DNA from 2 places in the Staphylococcus hyicus genome. Region 2 is predicted to be linked to the other one. Evidence: a T-box and tRNA genes for the amino acid it is inferred to sense, from the RefSeq annotation. Region 2 holds a T-box; the other holds one or more tRNA genes.
The links. The T-box of region 2 lies ahead of serS (serine--tRNA ligase). A T-box ahead of a tRNA ligase gene usually reads a tRNA of that ligase, here a tRNA-Ser.

Region 1: it has a tRNA-Ser gene. The T-box ahead of serS (serine--tRNA ligase) is inferred to sense a tRNA for this amino acid. The anticodon was not compared.

Annotation. Positions count from the first base shown of each region.
Region 1 covers NZ_CP008747.1:968,557-974,974, reverse strand. Annotated here, with positions in the region: gene SHYC_RS04590 (amino acid ABC transporter ATP-binding protein) at 1-209, opposite strand, end outside; gene SHYC_RS04585 (ABC transporter substrate-binding protein/permease) at 202-1,659, opposite strand; gene SHYC_RS04580 (PTS sugar transporter subunit IIC) at 1,800-2,858, opposite strand; tRNA gene SHYC_RS04575 (tRNA-Leu) at 3,032-3,115, opposite strand; tRNA gene SHYC_RS12200 (tRNA-Gly) at 3,155-3,229, opposite strand; tRNA gene SHYC_RS12195 (tRNA-Gly) at 3,253-3,327, opposite strand; tRNA gene SHYC_RS04565 (tRNA-Cys) at 3,344-3,418, opposite strand; tRNA gene SHYC_RS04560 (tRNA-Gln) at 3,427-3,498, opposite strand; tRNA gene SHYC_RS04555 (tRNA-His) at 3,515-3,587, opposite strand; tRNA gene SHYC_RS04550 (tRNA-Trp) at 3,590-3,663, opposite strand; tRNA gene SHYC_RS04545 (tRNA-Tyr) at 3,673-3,756, opposite strand; tRNA gene SHYC_RS04540 (tRNA-Thr) at 3,761-3,836, opposite strand; tRNA gene SHYC_RS04535 (tRNA-Phe) at 3,849-3,921, opposite strand; tRNA gene SHYC_RS04530 (tRNA-Asp) at 3,932-4,008, opposite strand; tRNA gene SHYC_RS04525 (tRNA-Met) at 4,019-4,092, opposite strand; tRNA gene SHYC_RS04520 (tRNA-Ser) at 4,115-4,207, opposite strand; tRNA gene SHYC_RS04515 (tRNA-Ile) at 4,217-4,290, opposite strand; tRNA gene SHYC_RS04510 (tRNA-Met) at 4,320-4,393, opposite strand; tRNA gene SHYC_RS04505 (tRNA-Ala) at 4,423-4,498, opposite strand; tRNA gene SHYC_RS04500 (tRNA-Pro) at 4,521-4,594, opposite strand; tRNA gene SHYC_RS04495 (tRNA-Arg) at 4,609-4,682, opposite strand; tRNA gene SHYC_RS04490 (tRNA-Leu) at 4,695-4,783, opposite strand; tRNA gene SHYC_RS04485 (tRNA-Gly) at 4,791-4,865, opposite strand; tRNA gene SHYC_RS04480 (tRNA-Leu) at 4,870-4,951, opposite strand; tRNA gene SHYC_RS04475 (tRNA-Lys) at 4,957-5,032, opposite strand; tRNA gene SHYC_RS04470 (tRNA-Thr) at 5,038-5,113, opposite strand; tRNA gene SHYC_RS04465 (tRNA-Val) at 5,122-5,197, opposite strand; rRNA gene rrf (5S ribosomal RNA) at 5,207-5,321, opposite strand; rRNA gene SHYC_RS04455 (23S ribosomal RNA) at 5,564-6,418, opposite strand, start outside.
Region 2 covers NZ_CP008747.1:10,421-16,838, reverse strand. Annotated here, with positions in the region: gene SHYC_RS00075 (gas vesicle protein GvpG) at 1-132, opposite strand, end outside; gene SHYC_RS00070 (GvpL/GvpF family gas vesicle protein) at 132-899, opposite strand; gene SHYC_RS00065 (gas vesicle protein GvpO) at 998-1,276, opposite strand; gene gvpJ (gas vesicle protein GvpJ) at 1,361-1,708, opposite strand; gene gvpQ (gas vesicle protein GvpQ) at 1,800-2,288, opposite strand; gene serS (serine--tRNA ligase) at 2,804-4,084, opposite strand; T-box leader at 4,141-4,326, opposite strand; gene hutH (histidine ammonia-lyase) at 4,392-5,894, opposite strand; gene SHYC_RS00040 (NAD(P)H-hydrate dehydratase) at 6,167-6,418, shown strand, end outside.

The DNA of each region.
Region 1 (6,418 bases), 960 kb from region 2:
GTCCCTTTATCTGTCAAATCTTTATTTTCAAAGATAATACGTCCTTGGGAAGGTGTTTCTAAAAGATTCATGCAACGTAATAGCGTACTTTTCCCACTACCTGATGGACCAATAATGGCTACAACTTCACCTTTATTTATATTTAAGTCTATGCCCTTTAAAACATCTTGTTTACCAAAAGATTTGTATAGTTTTTCTATTTTAATCACTAACTTTCAATCTCCCTTCAAATACATTCATAAGTCTAGACAAAGTAAATGTTAAAATGAAATATAAAATTGCCGCTACTAATAATGGCGTAAATGGATCAAAAGAAGCTCCTTGCACAACTTGTGCATTAAACATAATTTCACTAACACCAATGACTGAGATTATGGAAGATTCCTTAATTACTGTTACGAATTCATTACCTAATGCAGGCAAAATATTTTTAATTGCTTGAGGCATAATGACACTCTTCATCGTTTGAGCATAATTTAAACCTAAACTACGTGATGCTTCCATCTGACCTTTATCGACTGCATTAATACCAGCACGGATAATTTCAGCAATGTATGCTGAGCAATTAATGACTAATGCGATTGCCCCACATATAAAGGCAGAAATGTCTAAGCCTAAAACAGCAGTTGTACCAAAATATACAAGAAAGACTTGAACTAATAATGGTGTTCCTCTAATAAATTCAATATACGCTGAAGCAAACCATTTTAACGGTTTAATAGAACCAATTTTCATTAATGCAAATAATGCACCAAAAACTGCCCCGAATACTACACCGATCAATGAAATTAAAATCGTATTTGTTAAACCTGTAACAAAAAAGTTTCCATATTTTGTAAAAAAGTTCCCTTCATCTTTCATAGCGTCTGCAGCTTTGTCTTCAAATTGAGAAATTAAATTCTTTTCGTCCACTTCTTTAATCGTGCGATTCACCTTATTTAATAACTCAGGTGAATTTTTAGGTACTGCAATCGCAGTTTCCCTCTTAGAATCAGCAAAAGAGGCTTTAGAAAAAGTTAAGTCATCATTTTGTTTTAAATAAGCAGTCCCTACAGCACTATCTAGCACAATAGCATCCAATTTATTACTTTTAAGAGACAATATAACTTCTGGAACACGTGTGAGCGATTGTACCTCCGCATCTTGAATTTCAGAACGTGCTAGCTCTTCTTGTGTAGTCTGTTTTTGTGCTCCAATTCGTTTTCCTTTTAAATCATCTAACGTTTGATATTTCTTTTGATCTTTTTTCCGTATAATTACTTTTTGATCAACAACCATATAAGAATTAGAAAAATCCACTTCTTGTTTACGTTCATCTGTTGGCGTCATACCAGAAATAATGAGATCAATTTTTCCAGTCTTAAGCGCCCCTAGGAGACTATCAAATTGCATATTCACTATTTTTAGTTTTACCCCATTATCATCCGCAATTTTCTTAGCTAGTTCTATATCAATACCGGCATATTCACGTTGACCATTCACTGTTCTTTCAAACTCCATGGGCGCGTAATCAGCTGACAAACCAACACGCAATTCCCCTCTCGCTTTAATTTTATTCCATTGATCATTTTGCGATGCTTGTGATTCTGGAATCAACATCGTTGCGAATAACACCATGATGATAATGACAACAGTGATGCACTTCCCTAAGTATTTCATTGAATAACCTCCCTTTAAATAATATTCATTATTATACATTTATGTGTAAGTTTATGCAATGAAAATTTAAAAAAAGAGATAACGCTTTTTTAACGTTATCCCTAAATATAGTTAGGTTCTAAATATTAAATAAAGATATTTTATTGTTTTGGTATTTCAAAACGATAAATATCATCAGAATAACCTGGTATCCATTTTTTACACACTTGATGTACGAGAAATCCTAAGGTAAAAGGAACAATTAAATAACCAAAAGTTAATAATAAAATATTCATTACTGGATCACCTGTCATACGTGAGAACGCATTAAGCGGACCGACTAAACCAGTATAGCCAAATCCTGCAGACATAGGTGTTCCTTTAATACCTATTAAATATGTGAGTGTCCCAGTGATTGCACCATTAATAGCTAAAGGAACCATAATTATGGGATGCTTTAAATAAACTGGAATCATCATTTTAGCAGCACCAATAAACAGTACGATATTAACACCTAATTTATTAACACCTAATGAGCCAAATATGAATGTTACACATGCAGCAACAATCCCCATATTACCAGCACCACTGCCAAGACCATCTAATGAAATTGCAGTGGCAATGGCTACAACTGAAATTGGTGTAACCATGAGCAATGCAAATGTCATAGAAATAAGAATACACATCATTAAAGGATTTAAATCAGTAAATGATTGAACCATAGCACCTATAGCTTGAGTGACTTTACGCACATGTGGTAAAACTGTTAATCCTACAACACCACTAAGTACAGGAATTAAAACAGGTAAAATTATCATCTCAAGTGAACCAAATTTATCTTTTAAAATTAAAAATAAAAAACAAGCTAATATCACTACTAAAATAATATTAATGATATCACCAATACCTTGAAGAAAAATTTGGCCATTTTTATATTGAATTGCACCTGATCCTAACATCGCGGATATGCCAGTTATCACAACACCAGGACCCGAAAATTTAAACGCATGAGCAGCCAGTGCGCCAATAATAAAAGCCATAAATGATTGTATTATTAATACAAGTTGATACATCAGTTCTAATGTAGGTTGACCTTCTTTAAAAAACTTCAAAAATTCCCCTAGTAAGGCATTAGGCAGCAATGCAATGACGACACCCGCACCAACAGCATTAAGAATATTCGTAAAAAATTGCTTTTTTTCTTGATTTGATTTTGGCAATGTTGCCCCTCCTAAAAAATTAATATATCCATCATAATATATTCAAAGTCTCTTCACAATCACAAGTGTACTATTTCTCTATATTAATTGTAGAATTCCACACCATTAACAAACATATAAAATAAAAGGCGAATAAAAAAAGCCGCAGTAGCTGCGACTTTTAAATAATGGAATACCGGTGGTCGGGGTCGAACCGACACGTCTGTAAAGACACAGGATTTTGAGTCCCGCGCGTCTGCCAATTCCGCCACACCGGCAATGTACAAAAAAACTCCCATTTCTTTGGAAGCAAATTTTGGAGCGGAAGATAGGATTTACACCTATACCTCTTTCCGGGAAGGAAAGTGTTCTGAGAGTTGAACTACTCCCGCATGTTTGATAATTATAAATATTATGGAGCGGAAGACAGGATTTACACCTGTACCTCTTTCCGGGAAGGAAAGTGTTCTGAGAGTTGAACTACTCCCGCATAGTTAGAATTAAAATGGAGGCGGCAACCGGATTTGAACCGGTGAATAGAGGTTTTGCAGACCTCGGCCTTACCACTTGGCTATGCCGCCAAAAGGAACTGGGCTAGCTGGATTCGAACCAGCGAGTGACGGAGTCAAAGTCCGTTGCCTTACCGCTTGGCTATAGCCCATTAATTTAAAATAAAGGGCGGCTGATGGGAATCGAACCCACGAATGTCGGAACCACAATCCGATGCGTTAACCACTTCGCCACAGCCGCCATGGCAGGGGCAGTAGGAATCGAACCCACATCAAAGGTTTTGGAGACCTCTATTCTACCGTTGAACTATGCCCCTATGCATATATGGTGGAGGGGGGCAGATTCGAACTGCCGAACCCGAAGGAGCGGATTTACAGTCCGCCGCGTTTAGCCACTTCGCTACCCCTCCATCATGGTGCCGGCCAGAGGACTTGAACCCCCAACCTACTGATTACAAGTCAGTTGCTCTACCAATTGAGCTAGGCCGGCAAAATAAAAAAGTGGTTCAGGACGGAATCGAACCGCCGACACAAGGATTTTCAGTCCTTTGCTCTACCGACTGAGCTACTGAACCATTTTTTAAATGGCGGTCCCGACGGGAATCGAACCCGCGATCTCCTGCGTGACAGGCAGGCGTGTTAAACCGCTCCACTACGGGACCTAAAAAAATATTGCGGGAGGCGGATTTGAACCACCGACCTTCGGGTTATGAGCCCGACGAGCTACCGAACTGCTCCATCCCGCGTTAATAGAAATGTAAATACAAATGGCGGAGGAAGAGGGATTCGAACCCCCGCGAGCCGTTAAGCCCCTGTCGGTTTTCAAGACCGATCCCTTCAGCCGGACTTGGGTATTCCTCCAAAATTATATGGACCTTGCAGGACTCGAACCTGCGACCGAACGGTTATGAGCCGTTAGCTCTAACCAACTGAGCTAAAGGTCCGAATAATCATTTCTATCAACTAGTAATAGTGGCGGCGGAGGGGATCGAACCCCCGACCTCACGGGTATGAACCGTACGCTCTAGCCAGCTGAGCTACGCCGCCGTAAAAAGTTGGTTGATATTAATTTTAAATGGTGGAGACTAGCGGGATCGAACCGCTGACCTCCTGCGTGCAAAGCAGGCGCTCTCCCAGCTGAGCTAAGCCCCCATATAAGTATTATGATAAGAAGTCGGGAAGACAGGATTTGAACCTGCGACCCCTTGGTCCCAAACCAAGTGCTCTACCAAGCTGAGCTACTTCCCGTAAAGCTATGGTAGCGCGCCCGATAGGAGTCGAACCCATAACCTTTTGATCCGTAGTCAAACGCTCTATCCAATTGAGCTACGGGCGCATATTTAAATCATGGTGCCGAGGACCGGAATCGAACCGGTACGGTGATCTCTCACCGCAGGATTTTAAGTCCTGTGCGTCTGCCAGTTCCGCCACCCCGGCAAAATAATGGAGCAGAAGACGGGATTCGAACCCGCGACCCCAACCTTGGCAAGGTTGTATTCTACCGCTGAACTACTTCTGCTAAATGCGGGTGAAGGGAGTCGAACCCCCACGCCGTAAGGCGCTAGATCCTAAGTCTAGTGCGTCTGCCAATTCCGCCACACCCGCATAAATGGTGAGCCATAGAGGATTCGAACCTCTGACCCTCTGATTAAAAGTCAGATGCTCTACCAACTGAGCTAATGGCTCTCACATGGTGCCGGCCAGAGGACTTGAACCCCCAACCTACTGATTACAAGTCAGTTGCTCTACCAATTGAGCTAGGCCGGCTATTAAAATGGTGGAGAATGACGGGTTCGAACCGCCGACCCTCTGCTTGTAAGGCAGATGCTCTCCCAGCTGAGCTAATTCTCCAATATGTATGCTTGGCAACGTCCTACTCTCGCGGAACGTAAGTCCGACTACCATCGGCGCTAAAGAGCTTAACTTCTGTGTTCGGCATGGGAACAGGTGTGGCCTCTTTGCTATTGTCACCAAACAATGTTTTACTTCGTGTCAAACGTTCGCATTCGTCTTCATCGCTACGTCATCACTCAGTTGTTTACGGTAAGTAAACGCCTTCGATCTTTCTTGCGATTCATAGACTTCAAACGTTTTCACTTCGTAAAATACGGTGTGTTAAACGTTCGTATTCGAACATGTCACTTCGTAAAATGAATGATTATACATTCAAAACTAGATAGTAAGTATTGTTTCACAAGCATCACCTTATGAACTAAATTGATTAAGTCTTCGATCGATTAGTATTCGTCAGCTCCACGTATCGCTACGCTTCCACCTCGAACCTATTAACCTCATCATCTCTGAGGGATCTTATAACCGAAGTTGGGAAATCTCATCTTGAGGGGGGCTTCATGCTTAGATGCTTTCAGCACTTATCCCGTCCATACATAGCTACCCAGCTATGCCGTTGGCACGACAACTGGTACACCAGAGGTATGTCCATCCCGGTCCTCTCGTACTAAGGACAGCTCCTCTCAAATTTCCTACGCCCACGACGGATAGGGACCGAACTGTCTCACGACGTTCTGAACCCAGCTCGCGTACCGCTTTAATGGGCGAACAGCCCAACCCTTGGGACCGACTACAGCCCCAGGATGCGATGAGCCGACATCGAGGTGCCAAACCTCCCCGTCGATGTGAACTCTTGGGGGAGATAAGCCTGTTATCCCCGGGGTAGCTTTTATCCGTTGAGCGATGGCCCTTCCATGCGGAACCACCGGATCACTAAGTCCGTCTTTCGACCCTGCTCGACTTGTAGGTCTCGCAGTCAAGCTCCCTTATGCCTTTACACTCTATGAATGATTTCCAACCATTCTGAGGGAACCTTTGAGCGCCTCCGTTACTCTTTAGGAGGCGACCGCCCCAGTCAAACTGCCCGCCTGACACTGTCTCCCAACTCGATAAGAGTTGCGGGTTAGAAATCCAATACAATTAGGGTAGTATCCCACCAATGCCTCCACGTAAGCTAGCGCTCACGCTTCTAAGGCTCCTACCTATCCTGTACAAACTGTACCGAATTTCAATATCAGGCTACAGTAAAGCTCCACGGGGTCTTTCCGTCCTGTCGCGGGT
Region 2 (6,418 bases):
TAGTTCAGCCATCATTTGTAAATGAATTAATTTCTTCTCAATGGTAGGTAAATCATAAAGTTCTTTATCGGCTTCCTCTTTAACCTTGCGTGCTATAGAAGTCAACATTTTAATTGACCCATATGCTAACATTAAGATCCCTCAATATTTAAACGGATATTCACAAAGTTATATGCTGGCCATGGACCTGTATATTTAAAGTCCACTTTATCTTTATATTTTTCATGAAGTTCATTTACTTTCGCATCGAACTTTTCATCTTGATTGCGATCGACTAAAAAGGCAGCATTTAGTAACACTTTTTCACCTTGTGGATCATTGACGCGTCCAGCAGTACTTAATTTTTCAAGTGGTTTATAAATATCCGTCTCGATTTCTTTTCTGAGACTCTCAATAATTTTTTGAGTTGCCTCACCAAGTTTCATGCGATCAAAATAGCCAGCATCTTTAGATTTACCCTGAACATTTTTACTCATTGATTGGATGTTTGCATTACTTTTAACGGTTGACTCTAAATATTCTTGTTTACCGATGACTTTAAGTCCTAGTTCAAATTTACCCTTAATTTCAGGAAATAATTTCTCAAATTGAGGATAAAGTTTTTCAAGCAAGATTTTGACATCTTCTTTTGATTTAAAAACATTACCAAAACTTACAGGAATTACGGATTCATTTTCTTCCATCACTTTTGCAACTAATGATTGATGCATCATTAAGTTTTCTTGATTTGGTGAGTAAATCTTCATTGGCACTGTTGCTGCAACAAATGCCGCATCTTTATAGCGAACAAGATACGTGTCTCTTTCTTCGCCTTCAACTTCAACTGTGCCAAAATTACTGTCATCTTCGGTTTGGATACCACAAAAGATGTAAACGCCCATTTCTTTTTCTTCTGCCATGTGTATAGCCTCCTCTTAACATTGCTACAACTCAATCGTCTTAGAATGAGGGTAGTCTAACCTGGTATGAAAATGTACGTAATTCCACACCTCAATTTTTATTGATCAACCTTACTGCGATAACGGATGCCTTCACGTTTAAAAGAAGTCACTTCTTTATCATCATCTAAAAGCACTGTGTACGTACCAATCATTTGGTCTTTAGCGTAGCGTTTCATATATTCTTTTTCTTCAATCACTTCTACCGTCGCTCTCCATCCAGACTTACCTCCTTCATCTGAGTCACTATCTTCACGACGCTCAACAGACGTTATTTTATAGGGTGGTGCGACATGCTCGTTAAAAAATGATTTAATGTTTTCAAGTAATTCCTTCATAATGTGCAATCCCTCCATAATGCTTTCTAAAAATAACGAGAGGGCGACAAAAATCAATTTGCCGCCTCCGAGTTAATGTTCAATTTAAACGCCAAATGAACCTTCTTTTTGTTTCGCTTCCTCTTTGTCGGCTTCTTTAGATTGACTATCTGACTCGATGCGTTCTCTTGATTGATTTTCACTTGCTAATTGTTCTTGAGACTGACCAGGTAAGCCTTCCTCTTCAACTTCATCTCTCAGTAAACCAACAGCTTCAGCATAACGTAACCATGTGTCTACACTTGCGATAACAATTCTTGCTTCAATTGTTAAGATTTCAATACCTACAACTGATACTCTTACATACGCATCAATAACAATACCTTTATCTAAAATACGATCGATAACTTCCGCTAAACTTGCTGTGTCAGCACTTCTTTGTACACTACTCATAATAAAATTCCCCTCTCAACTTAAATAAATAATTTGACCAATGACGTTGTCGTCATTTAAAACTGCTTAAACTGCTTTTCTTGGCTGACTTTTAGTTTGTATATAACGATTGATTATCTTCAATATTCTTGATGTCGGACGCATGCTTGATGTCGTCGTAACTTTTCAGATTTGAAACGCCTTTAATATTGCGAACGCTTTTAATATCTTGCACACCTTTAACTTTTCGTTTGGATTTTGAAGATTTGCCTTGGCTAGAAGCAATGTTTTCTTGAAACTTTTCTCCCGCTTCTTTGAAGTCTTTTAACTTTTCTCTAGTAGTAAGTAAAGCATCCTGAACTTTTTCTTTTGCTTCGTTAGCTTTTTCAGGAACGACTTCTTGATTTTTCTTTTTCACTTTTTGTAATTTTTCTGCCGCAGTATCTGCTTGTGATTGAACACTATCTTGAATTTTTTGCTCAACCATTTCATGTGCTTTGTCTTTCAGTTTATCTTTTGCTTCGTCTTCAACCTCATCTGGTAAAAATTCCAATGTTTTCTTTGTCGCTTTTGTCGCATTTCTCGCGAGTTTAAAAGCCATGTTAACTTCTCCCTTAAAAGTTAGTTATATCTATATGCTTGAGTTCATTGAGAAACCATACATGAAAGTTGAAACTTTAAAATGTTGCTTAATCATAAAAACATCTTTTTTATCACTGATATCAACTTCCTTCCCTACAGAAGATGATGTCTGAAAACATTTAATAACCATATAAATGATTTATAGTCATAGTTGAATAACCACTAATTTCTGTATTTTTAAATTTCTGACCTTTCGTCAGTTTATAGTGTAAGATTTACCACGTATGTTACCCCTAAAACCTAATTAGTGTTACAAGTTATTTTTTTGTGCAAAAGAATAAACTAAAATTTATTTTAATTTTATATGTAATTTTTAATCGAACTTTTAACAGTTTTGAGTATATTTTTAATTAATTTGTAAACAATTTAAATAACGTATGCGTATGTATATTGAGCAGGCGTTACGAACATGTTAAAACACAAAAAAGCTGAACCTCATGAGGCTCAGCTTAATTAAACGATTTAAATTTCCTATTACAATGCTTCAATAACTGTTTGTCCACCCATAAATGGTACGAGTGCTTCTGGTACAGTGATTGAACCATCTTCATTTTGATAATTTTCAATGATTGCTGCAAACGTACGTCCTACCGCTAAACCTGATCCATTTAAAGTATGTGCATATTCTGGTTTAGCATCTTTATCACGTTTAAAACGAATATTTGCGCGACGTGCTTGGAAGTCAACACAGTTTGAGCAAGAACTAATTTCTTTATAGTCATTATAACTTGGTAACCATACTTCTAAGTCATAAGTTTTACTTGAACCAAAACCAATATCACCCGTACATAAAATCACACGGCGATATGGCAATCCTAATTCTTCTAAAATGGCTTCTGCATGACCTGTCATCTCTTCTAAAGCATTCCAAGAATCCTCAGGCTTTTCGATACGTACCATTTCAACTTTATTAAATTGATGTAGGCGGATAAGACCACGCGTGTCTCTACCAGCTGATCCCGCTTCACTTCTGAAACAAGCTGTTTGTCCAGTGAATTTCTCAGGTAAGACACCTGGCTGAATAATTTCATCACGGTAATAGTTGGTAAGCGGTACTTCTGCAGTTGGAATTGTATAAAGACCTTCTTTTTCGACTTTAAACAAGTCTTCTTCAAATTTCGGTAATTGACCTGTGCCGTACATCGCTTTAGGATTTACGAGTTGTGGTGCAATCATTTCTCTATATCCATGTTGTGTCGTATGTTTCGTTAACATATAGTTCATTAAAGCACGTTCTAATTTCGCGCCTTCACCTGTTAAGAAGACAAAACGTGCACGTGCAATTTTAGCTGCGCGTTCAAAATCAGCCATCTTCAATGATTCTAATAAATCCCAATGTGCTTTAGGTTCAAATTCAAATGTACGTGGTGTCCCCCATTTTTTTTGTTCAACATTTTCAGTATCGTCTGCACCTTGAGGCACATCATCATGAATCAAGTTCGGTATGCGAGATAATGTATCATTTAACGCCTCGTCTACTTCTTTTAATTCAGTATCAATCGCTTTAATCTTTTCGCCAACTTCACGTTGTGCTTTAATCGCTTCATCCGCATTTTCTTTATTACGTTTCTTTTGTGCAATCGCTTCAGACGCTTTGTTTCGTTCTGATTTAAGCTCTTCTGTTTTTTGAATTAACTCACGGCGTTTTGTATCAAGATTTAAAATATCATCGACTACAGATGTGTCGTCACCACGTAACGCAATTTTTTCTTTTACGTACTCAGGGCTTGTTCTAAATAGTTTAATGTCTAACATGTTTATCATCCTTTCTATTATTGCGAGTAACAACAAAAAACCACGCCCCCTCTACTACAAGGGACGTGGTTTGACGTGTTGCCACCCTATTTAACAGAATTCAATCTGCACTCTACAAAGTTAACGGTTTGACCCGAATTGTTCATCACGTGGGTAGATTTCATATGTTACGTATTATTTGTTCGCACCAACCACAAATTCTCTGAAATCGATACATATTACTTAGTCCACAAACAATTGATTATTAATTTAACTTCAATATAGCAAATTCATTTTCAGTAAGCAAGTGCAAATTTTGTGAACACTATTAAGCATGATATGCAACGTCTTTTAATGCTTGTGCCATTACGTTGATATCTTTGTGAAATTGACGGTCTTCTGTAATAGAAGGGATGTAAGTTCGGTAATGATCATATTTTTCACGTGTTTTAGGAGATAACCCTTCGATTCCTTTTAATTCGACCGCTTGTAATGCAATGATCGCCTCTATCGCAATTACACGCCGCACATTTTCTAAAATTTGATACCCATGACGTGAAGCAATCGTGCCCATTGACACGTGATCTTCTTGGTTTGCTGATGACGGAATAGAATCGACACTGGCTGGATGTGCCAACGTTTTATTTTCCGATACTAAACTTGCAGCCGCATATTGCATAATCATCGCACCACTTTGTAGTCCGGGTTCCGGGCTTAAAAAGGCTGGTAGTCCCCCATTCAGCTGTGGATTGACTAGACGTTCTAGACGTCGCTCAGCAACATTGGCCAGTTCGCTTAAACCAATTTTTAAAAAGTCTAACGCAAATGCTACCGGTTGACCGTGGAAATTCCCTCCAGAAATGACTAACGTTTCGTCTCCCTCATCAAAGATAAGCGGGTTGTCATTTGCTGCGTTCATTTCAAATTCTAACTTTTCTTTTACGTAGTTAAACACTTGAAAACTTGCACCGTGAATTTGAGGAATACAACGCAATGTATAAGGATCTTGAACGCGAATCTCTCCTTGACGTGTCGTGAGTCTAGACCCTTCCAACCAGTCTGACATCCGTCTTGCTACAGCAGTTTGTTCTTCAAAATTACGCACAATATGAACTTTTTCATTATAAGCATCGGTAATTCCATTTAACGCTTGATGTGTTAATGCGGCAATCCATTCTGATTCATATCCTAAAGATTCCGCTTCAATAAATGTAATGACACCTTGAGCAGTCATCGCTTGTGTTCCATTGATTAACGCAAGACCTTCTTTGGCTTGAAGTATTAAAGGTTTTCGGTTAAGTATTTTTAAGACGTCCGCGCTGTCTAAAATATCCCCTTTGTAAGACACGCGACCTTCTCCAATTAACGCGAGTGCCAAATGTGATAACGGTGCTAAATCACCCGAAGCACCTAATGAACCTTGTTGTGGAATGACTGGGATAATACGTTGATTTATAAAAAAAGTTAGCTGTTCGACAAGATCCATTGTCACCCCTGAATGCCCTTTCAGTAACGTGTTTAAACGTAAAATCATCATTACTAAAGAAACGTTATCCGCAAATGGTGATCCGATTCCACATGCATGAGAACGAATTAGATTCACTTGGAGTTGATTATATTTTTGTTGATCAATTAACACATCACTGAATAATCCAAATCCTGTCGTAATGCCATAGATTGTTTCTTTATTTTGAATAATTCGTTCGACCGTAGTACGGCTTTGTTTCACACGTTGTACTGCGTCATATGTCACTTCTACTTTGTCATTTTGGGCTAAAAAGTCTCGTATAGCTTGAATCGTTAACTGTTCCCCTGTTAATTGTAATGTCATAATATGTCCCCCTTTGTTTATCTCTCATCCCATTTAAGTATAATTGTCAAAAAATTCAGTGACAATAGATGTTACGATATCCGTAATGTATTATCGAGGCAGTCTTTTAATGCGTTAAAATATTCAAAGATTAGCTATTGACGAAAGATATATACAGGTATAATATATCTTGTTGTATTTAAACTATTTTAGTGAAGTAAATAATAGGTTCTTAGTTTTAAAATATAAAGCTTATATGTAAATAAAAAATTGTAAAAAAGGAGGGTCACAACGTGCAAACATTATCTAACGTTAAAATCCCCAAGCGAAAGCAAGAAACACATAAAGGGGATTATGGACGTATTTTGTTAATTGGTGGAAATGCCAATTTGGGAGGCGCCATTATTTTGGCAGCACGTGCGTGTGTCTATAGTGGTGCTGGTCTTATTACGGTTGCGACACATCCAACCAATCATGCGGCGTTACATTCCCGTTGTCCAGAAGCAATGGTTGTCGATATCAATGATACGAAAAAATTAACAAAA